Regions from separate parts of the Paenarthrobacter sp. NEAU-H11 genome, predicted to be linked through region 2. Evidence: riboswitches for the same ligand, from Rfam matches in the RefSeq annotation. Region 2 holds a riboswitch; the other holds the start of a gene.
What was found. A riboswitch is a leader RNA that binds a small molecule or an ion and turns the genes downstream of it on or off. The one in region 2 is predicted to bind cyclic di-AMP.
Positions count from the first base shown of each region.

Region 1 (4,406 bases), on a different contig from region 2:
GTGTAGGCGATGGCAGCAATGCCTGAGGTGGAAGCGGAAGAGACAGTCTTGGCCAGCTTGTCCGCTGCAGACTCCGAACTCGACGCTGCGCCCGTTTCCGTGGCGGTGGACTGTGGGCGCACCCGCTCCGGCTTCGGGGCGGCAGTGGTCTTGACCACGGGCCGCTCGAACGACACGGTGGCCGTGGGGGCTGCGGTGACTGCCAGGGCAGCCTGCGCGGAGCCGGACTCGGTGGAAGCGGAAACACCAGCGGTGGTGTCCGCTGCGTTGGCGGGCAGGCCCATGCTGAGGATAAGACCGGAAGCTGCGGCGATAACGGCAGCCTGGCGACCTACTGTCCCGGCATTGGCACTAACAGCCTTGGACATAGTGTCCAAGGGGTTGGTACGAACCGTTTGCGCACGGTGGCGCGCAGAATTATTGCGTGAAGACACGAAGGTAGCCTCTCCCAATGCCTGCGAGGTGAGCTGTCGGATTCGGATGGGAGTCACCCGGCCGCGCTGCTTCCAAGGAAGTTTTGCGACTTAACCCCAAGGTCTTAGCCAAAGCCAAGACCAAAATTGGTTCCCCCGCCCCTGCCAGACGATGAAATGCGAACGGACCTTGAGCGGTGGCAGAGTTAGGCAATCCGCACAAGAGCGTCAACTTCGGAAAAGTTGACGCGAGTTAGACGGTACAGCAGTTTTGAGTGAATGTCACATTCAGGTCACGGCAAGTCACGATCATCTGATAGTTCACCGTCACTTGACTACAGCCAGCCAGTCGGATCGACCACTTCGCCGTTGACCTGCACCTCGAAGTGGAGGTGGCAGCCCGTGGAGGCGCCCGTGGTCCCGCTAAGGGCAATTACGTCCCCGCGCGAGACGGTCTGCCCCTCCCTCACGCTGAAGGAGGAGAGGTGGTTGTACGTGGTTTCCAGGCCGTTGCCGTGGTCCACCACAACGCGGTTTCCGCCGCCGAACTGGTGCCAGCCCACGAAGGTCACGGTACCGGTGGCGGCAGCGAAGACCGACGTACCGCACTGGGCCACATAGTCCTGGCCGCGGTGGAAGTCGCCTGAGCCACCGGTGATCGGGCTGACGCGGTAGCCGAAGGGGGACGCTGTGGTCAGCGTGGCCAGTGGAGCGCCGAGGCTTCCTGCCGAGGCAGCACGTGACACCGAGCCGGCGGACTGGGCACTGAGAAGCTGCTTGAGCTTGCCGTCCGGATCCGCCTGGGTGACCACGGCGGAACGGCTGAAATCGATCTGGGCACCGGCCTCGGCTGAGATCTGCGGCTGCGGCGTGACGGCTGAGGCTGCCATCGGAGTAACACCGGGAGCGTCGGTGGCCATCACGGGGCTGGTGGCCGGCACCGTCACGGTCAGCACCAGGCCTGTGGCTGCGAGTGCGATTCCGGCCTTCTGGCCGATTCCGCTCGCAGCAGCGAACTCGGTGACTTGGCGGAAGGGACCACGACGGCGGCGCGCATCACGGTGGGGATCGCGGGGGCGTTCCGTGGTGATGACTTCAACAACCCGCGGCGTCGAAGCGGGCACCGCTGCGCGGCGGCGTCCCCTGGGGGTCTGCATGGACAAGAAGGGTTCCTCTCTGGAAAGCCTGCGAAGTTAGCTGTCGGATTCGGGTCAGAGAGTTCAAAGACCCGGTCCGCCGTAAGCAAGCTTCGGCACAGAGGTATCCACGGAGGATCCTTCACTGGAAGAGGCTTGCTGCTGACGGACTTCACCCCAAGGCAGTCCCCCGGCTGCCGTTTGTGGTTCCCCCGCCTCTGCCAGTAATGACTCGTGCACCTGATCCGCTGGCAGAGCTCGGCTCCAGATCAGGTAACGCTTTAGTATCAACGCTTGGGTTTAACTATAGGGGCAAAAGTCCCAAAGTAACAATTCCGTTATCTTTGCGTAACCGGCACCCGTTGGGGTAGCCGGGAGGCCTCCAGCGGTCCCTAGCGTACGGCCACGAAGACGTGCGCCGCGACTTCCGGCGGCAGCTCCAGGGCCCCTTCGATGCCCGGGACGCGGACCGAAATGTACTCCCCCACCCGCTCCAGCGAGACCGAGGCACCGGGCCGGATTCCGCCTTCATCAAGCTGGACCAACAACTCGGGTTCCACCTGGATCGGCTCTGCCAGGCGGCTGACTGTCACCTCAGACGTCGGGCCGTAGGTCTTCATGGCCTCAAGCAGGCTGACCGCCGCGTCCGCAGCGGCCTGCGCCTCGCCCCCGAGGGCCGCCAATCCCGGGATGGGATTGCCATACGGGGACTCAGTGGGATGGTTCAGCATTTCGTAAATGCGCCGTTCCACCCGTTCGCTCATGACGTGCTCCCAGCGGCAGGCTTCGTCATGGACGTAGGCCCAGTCCAGCCCGATGACATCGGCCAGGAGCCGCTCCGCCAACCTGTGCTTCCGCATGACTTCGGTGGCGCGCTTCCGGCCCACCTCCGTGAGTTCAAGGTGCCGATCTCCGGAGACAACCACCAGGCCGTCCCGTTCCATCCTGCCGATGGTCTGCGACACAGTGGGCCCGGAGTGGCGCAGCCGCTCCGCGATCCGGGCCCGGAGGGCAACGATGTTTTCTTCCTCAAGCTCCAAGATGGTCCGAAGGTACATCTCCGTAGTGTCGATCAGATCCGTCATCCAGCTCAGCTCCTCGAGCGCAGTACCTTGCGTTGTCCCACCGTACCGCCTTCACATGCAGCGTGGTCCGTTGGAAAGCTTAGCCTATTTTGAGTTTGTCCGAATAGTTGACGGCGCGGGCAGGGGCCCTGTCTCAATGTCTGGACTATGACGGCCCCGGTTCCCGCTGAAACAGCTGTTCAGGCAGAATGAGGGAGGGCCCGAGTCACAGTCGCCGCGACTGCCTGGCACCCACATCCGTCCGGACCAACACCCCGTCCACGCCGAAATTGGAGCACCTGTGAGCGAAACCAGCATCACTATTCCCGCCGACCTCCTGCCCAAGGACGGGCGGTTCGGCGCCGGTCCCTCCAAAGTCCGGCAGGAGCAGATCGATGCCTTGTCCGCCGCATCGAAGACCATCCTGGGAACGTCCCACCGGCAGGCACCGGTCAAGAACCTGGTGGGGTCCGTACGCGAAGGCCTGAGCCAGTTCTTCCGTGCCCCGGAAGGCTATGAGGTGGTGCTGGGCGTGGGCGGTTCCACGGCGTTCTGGGACGTCGCCAGCTTCGGCCTGGTGGAGAAGAAAGCGCAGCACCTCTCATTCGGTGAATTCGGCTCGAAATTCGCGGCAGCCACCAACAAGGCTCCTTTCCTGGATGCCTCCTCCATCGTCAAATCCGAGCCGGGAACCCGCCCTGCTGCGCAGGCTGAGGCGGGCGTTGATGCCTATGCCTGGCCGCAGAACGAGACGTCCACTGGCGTGTCCGCCCCCGTGAAGCGCGTGGCAGGCGCGGATGAGGGCTCACTGGTCCTTATTGACGCGACGTCGGCAGCCGGCGGCCTGGACGTCGACGTGGCGGAGAGCGACGTCTACTACTTCGCCCCGCAGAAAAACTTTGCCTCCGACGGCGGGCTGTGGCTTGGCCTGTTCTCGCCGGCTGCACTGGAGCGCGCGGCCCGGATCAAGTCCACCAGCCGCTGGATCCCGGACTTCCTGGACCTCCAGACGGCCATTGACAACTCCCGCCTGAACCAGACCTACAACACGCCGTCGCTGTCCACCCTGGTGACCCTGGACGCCCAGGTGCAGTGGCTGAACGCGAACGGCGGGCTTGACTTCGCTTCGGCGCGGACTGCAGATTCTGCCGGACGCATCTACAGCTGGGCGGAGTCCTCCGAATTCGCCACGCCGTTCGTCGCCAACCCGGACGAGCGCTCCAACGTAATCGCCACGATTGACTTCGACGATTCAGTGGACGCGACCGTGGTGGCCAAGGTCCTGCGGGCCAACGGCATCGTGGACACCGAGCCGTACCGGAAGCTGGGCCGCAACCAGCTGCGCATCGCCACGTTTGTGGCCATCGAGCCGTCCGACGTCTCTGCCCTGCTGGCGAGCATCGACTACGTGGTGGGCGAACTGCGCAAGTAGGCCGGCAGCCTTAACGTACGACGGCGCCGCCCGGGATCATCCCGGACGGCGCCGTTCGTGTGTGGTCAGGAAGTCCTTGCTTCGTCGCCGGGCTGTCCACCGTCCCCGGGCTTTTCCTCCCCGGATTCCGGGCCCTGTTCCGGCTCCTGGGCCGGCACCTGATCCGGCTCCTGCTCGTCCTCGGGTCTGACACGTTCCGCCCACGGCACCCATTCCGGGGCAAGGATCGAATCCTCCGACGGCAGCAGGCCGAGTTCGTTGACGGTGACGACCTTGGAGCGGGAGTTACGGGTGAGCACCGCGTACCACTGCCAGCCCAGGTAACCGGCCAGCTTCGATTCAAACAGATGGGTCACCAGGC
Region 1 covers NZ_JBNZGA010000006.1:25,598-30,003, reverse strand. Annotated here, with positions in the region: gene ACQ3DC_RS09360 (C40 family peptidase) at 1-368, opposite strand, end outside; cyclic di-AMP (ydaO/yuaA leader) riboswitch at 439-620, opposite strand; gene ACQ3DC_RS09355 (M23 family metallopeptidase) at 749-1,570, opposite strand; cyclic di-AMP (ydaO/yuaA leader) riboswitch at 1,581-1,798, opposite strand; gene ACQ3DC_RS09350 (metal-dependent transcriptional regulator) at 1,942-2,634, opposite strand; gene serC (phosphoserine transaminase) at 2,915-4,045, shown strand; gene ACQ3DC_RS09340 (DUF3027 domain-containing protein) at 4,111-4,406, opposite strand, start outside.
Region 1: another riboswitch for cyclic di-AMP. It lies ahead of ACQ3DC_RS09355 (M23 family metallopeptidase); the one in region 2 lies ahead of ACQ3DC_RS18010 (hypothetical protein).

Region 2 (4,406 bases):
CATCGGCGGAACACTGGTGGTCACCTTGGCCCTGCTCGGTGCGGAGGTATACGCGAATGTAGTGGACGAGGAGGGGCTGGCCAGCCTGGATATTCCCGCGCTGGAATACTCCCAGTCGCTGCGGAATCCCGAGGTGGACGCCTTCGCCACCGGCTTTACCAACGTGGGCGGGGGGATCGGCATGCCCATTCTCGCCAGCATCCTCACCGCGTGGCTGACATTACTGAGCAGGACGTGGCGGCCCATCGTCCTGGTGGGCGGCGCTGCCCTCGTTTCCACAACTGCAACCACCCTCGGCAAGCGACTGGTCGGCAGGACCCGCCCGGACCATTCGGAGGCGGTGCCCCCCTATGAAACCACACCGTCCTTCCCCAGCGGACACACGCTGAACACAACAGTGGTGATAGGCGTCCTGGTCTATCTGATGTGCCTCCAGTTCCAAATCCTGTGGGCTAGGATCGCCGCGATAACGGCCGGAGCCATCTTCATCATCGCCATGGGCCTGAGCAGGGTTTTCCTGGGACACCATTGGTTGACCGATGTGATGGCCGGCTGGTTCCTTGGCCTTGCGTGGGTGTCCATGGTGATCCTCGCCCACCGGCTGTTCCACCTGATACGCCGCCGCGAGCACGCGGGCCCTGCGCCCACGTTTGAACACCCCGTCCTCCGCGAGGACCACACCGGGGAGCCGGAGGCCAGCGGCGAACGGCCGGGGAGGGGGCCGGCGGCCGGGTGATAGTTTTGACCAATGCGCACTCTCGTTGTGGACCACCCGCTGGTCGCCCATAAGCTCACTGTCCTCCGCGACAAAAACACTCCGTCCCCGGTCTTCCGGCAGCTGACGGAGGAGCTGGTGACGCTCCTCGCCTACGAGGCAACGCGCGAGGTCCGCACCGAGCCCGTCACCATCGAAACGCCCGTCAGCACCACCGTGGGCACGGCGTTCACCAAGCCCACCCCGCTGGTGGTGCCCATCCTGCGCGCGGGCCTTGGAATGCTCGAGGGCATGACCAAGCTCGTCCCCACAGCTGAAGTGGGCTTCCTCGGCATGGCCCGTGACGAGGAAACCCTGGACATCATCACGTACGCCGAGCGCCTGCCTGAGGACCTTACCGACCGGCAGATCTTCGTTCTGGACCCCATGCTGGCCACCGGCGGGACGCTGCGCGAAGCCATCAAGTTCCTGTTCAAGCGCGGCGCCTCTGATGTCACCTGCATCTGCCTGCTTGCCGCTCCGGAGGGACTGGCGAAGCTGGAGGAAGAACTCTCCGGCGCCAACGTCACCATCGTGCTGGCCTCCATCGACGAAAGGCTCAACGAGAAGTCCTACATCGTTCCCGGCCTCGGCGACGCAGGCGACCGGCTGTACGGCATCGCAGGCTAAGGACATCGCAGGCTAAAGCCAGGCCTTTCCTGTTCCCGGCCGCAGGGCTAGCCTGTGCGGATGGACTGGAAACTGGAACTGGTGTTTGTCCCTGTGTCCGACGTGGACCGGGCCAAGGATTTCTACGTCAACAAGGTGGGGTTCAATGCCGATTTCGATCAGCGGCCCACGGAATCCATCCGCTTTGTCCAGCTGACCCCTCCCGGCTCAGCCTGCTCCATCTGCATCGGGGAAGGGCTCACGGACGCGCCTCCGGGTACCGGCTCCAACCTCCAGCTCGTGGTCAGCGACATCCAGGCTGCCTACGAGCACCTGAAGGGCAACGGGGTGGACGTGAGCGAAGTGGACGTACAGGACTGGGGCCATTTTGTGTACTTCGCTGATCCGGACGGGAACCGGTGGGCCGTCCAGTACATCCCCGGCCGGGACGCGGGGGAGCAGCAGAAGTAGGTTACTGCATCCCGCCTAGTACCAGTTGTTCGACAAGTGGAAGTTCAGTGCACCACACGGCGACTGGTAGCGCTCCTGGATGTAGTTCAGGCCCCAGTTAATCTGCGTGCGGTAGTTGGTGAGGTAGTCGGCTCCGGCGCTGGCCATCTTCTCAGCCGGCAGGGACTGGACGATGCCGTAGGCGCCGCTGCTCGGGTTGGTGGCCGTGGTGGTCCAGTCCGATTCCTTGGTCCAGAGGGTCTGCAGGCACTGCATCTGGTCCGGAGCCCAGCCATAGGAAGCCAGCTGGCCTGCGGCGTACGCCTGGGCGCCTGCGGGATCATTAACCGCGACGACGGGTGCGGGCTCGGGTGCCGGGGCCGGAGCGGGTTCCGGCGCCGGAGCCGGTGCGGGCTCGGCAACGGGAGCAGGTTCGGCTGCCTGCGGGACAACGTTGATCTGCTCGGCTGCGGGCTCAGGCGCAGGGTTGGCCCGGATTTCGCTCTGCTCCATGCTCAGCTTGGAATGGGACTCCGAAGCCTGCGCCCCGGTGGCTGCCACGCGGGCACCCGTGTCGGTGGCCTGGCCCGCAGCGCCAACTCCAACAAGGAGGGCGCAGGATGCTGCCAGCAGTCCGGCGCGCCGGCCGACGGAGGGGAATTTGCCTGCTGCACGCGTGGAGCGTGCATCCGTGCCTGAATTCGGGCGTGGTTTTACAAGGAACTTGGACATAATAGATCGCCTCTCACACCTGCGGAGTTAGCTGTCGGGTTCGGATGAGGGCATCCGGCCGCACGGAAAAAACACGTGCAGGCTTAACCCCAAGGGCAGTCAGTGCCCGGGACGGTGGGTCCCCCGCCTCTGCCGTTGTTCAAGAGGAATCCGGGAAGTGGCAGAGCTTGGCGTCAACCCGGGATATGCGGCCCGAACGGGGACCGCACCCATTCGACGGTACAGGAGTTCAGCGCATAAGTCACATTTTGGTAACGGAGGTCACGATGACGGCGCGCCGCCTTGTGCCATTCCCCGCATGAGGGGTAGCCGCAGGGCGAACTGCGTGCGGCCGGGTTGCGACGTCACCGTTACCCGTCCGCCGTGGGCCTCAACAATGGACTCGACGATGGACAAGCCCAAACCGCTGGTTCCTTCAGCGGCGGACGCGCCGGGCGCGCTGGTCCCCGCACGTGCCGCGTCTGCGCGGGCAAACCGGGCGAAGACCTGGTCCACGAACTCCGGCGGTATGCCGCCGCCGTCGTCCGTTACGGTCACCACTGCGGCGCCCTCCGGCGTTTTCTCCACCCCCGTTACCACCGTGGTTCCCGGAGGGGTGTGCTTGCGGGCGTTGGAGAGCAGGTTCATCAGCACCTGCCGCAGCTGGGACGGATCCCCGTTCACCACCACCGGCTCGTCGGGGAGCTCCAGCCGCCAGGTGTGCCCTGGCGCCATGACCTTCTCATCGCTGACGCCTTCCACCACCAGCTGGGTCAGGTCCACCTCGGCAAGCTTCAGCGGCTGGCCCTCGTCGAGCCGCGCGAGCAGTAGGAGATCCTCCACCAAAGCGGTCATCCGTTCCGACTGGCTTTGCACCCGTGCCAGCGACTTCTCCCCGTCCGGAGTGAAGTTTTCCGTCATTCTCATCAGTTCGGTGTAGCCGCGGATGGCGGTCAGCGGCGTGCGCAGCTCATGGGAGGCGTCAGCCACGAACTGCCGGACCTTGGTCTCGCTCTTCTGCCGCGCCTGCAGCGCATTCGCAACGTTGTCCAGCATGAGGTTCAGCGCGTGCCCCACGCTGCCCACCTCAGTTCCAGGGTTGGAGTTCGACGGCGGGACGCGAACGGCAAGTGCCACCTCGCCGGCGTCCAGGGGCAGCTGCGAAACCCGGGTGGCCACCTCGGAGAGCTGTTCAAGGGGCTTCATGGTGCGGCGGATCAGGACCGTGCCCACCAGCCCGATCAGGAGCAACCCGCCCAGCGAGACGAACACGAAGGTCCACACCAGGGACGTCAGCGTGCTCTCCTTGGCGGCCAGGGGGAGCCCTGTGACCAGGACGTCACCGAAACTGGTCTTGACCGCAATCAGCCGGTAGTCACCGTTTGAGAGCGTGCGGTCAACGGGCCGGGCATCGGTGGCCAGTGCGAGCAGGACCTGCTTGTCCTCGGAGGACAGCGCAGAGCGCGTAGTGTCCGGGGCCAGGAAGCCGGCGCTGTTGACCTGGCCGTTGAGGATGCGGGCGTTCAGTGTTCCCACGCTTTGTCCGCGGGAATCCAGGGGGTCCCTGCCGTTGAAGCCGCCGGAGGGAGGCCGGCCGGGATCGTTGGAGCGGGCTGCGGCCTGGCTCAGCTGCTCGTCCAGCTGGCGGGTGAGGAAGGAGTCCATCGAGGCGTAGCTGGCTACGCCCACCGCACCGCAGATGGCGATCAACAGCGCCATGGCCAGCAGGATAAGGCGTGTGCGCAAGTGCCAGGTGGCGGGTTTGAGCCAGCGCCGGGGCTGCGGCTCCGCGGTGTGCACGGAGGTCATGGCGCGCCTACTCCGCCGGCTTGATGACGTACCCGGCGCCCCGCACGGTGTGGATCATGGGCGGGTGCACGGC
Region 2 covers NZ_JBNZGA010000017.1:81,094-85,499, reverse strand. Annotated here, with positions in the region: gene ACQ3DC_RS18025 (phosphatase PAP2 family protein) at 1-736, shown strand, start outside; gene upp (uracil phosphoribosyltransferase) at 749-1,384, shown strand; gene ACQ3DC_RS18015 (glyoxalase superfamily protein) at 1,445-1,834, shown strand; gene ACQ3DC_RS18010 (hypothetical protein) at 1,850-2,545, opposite strand; cyclic di-AMP (ydaO/yuaA leader) riboswitch at 2,551-2,711, opposite strand; gene ACQ3DC_RS18005 (HAMP domain-containing sensor histidine kinase) at 2,807-4,333, opposite strand; gene ACQ3DC_RS18000 (response regulator transcription factor) at 4,341-4,406, opposite strand, start outside.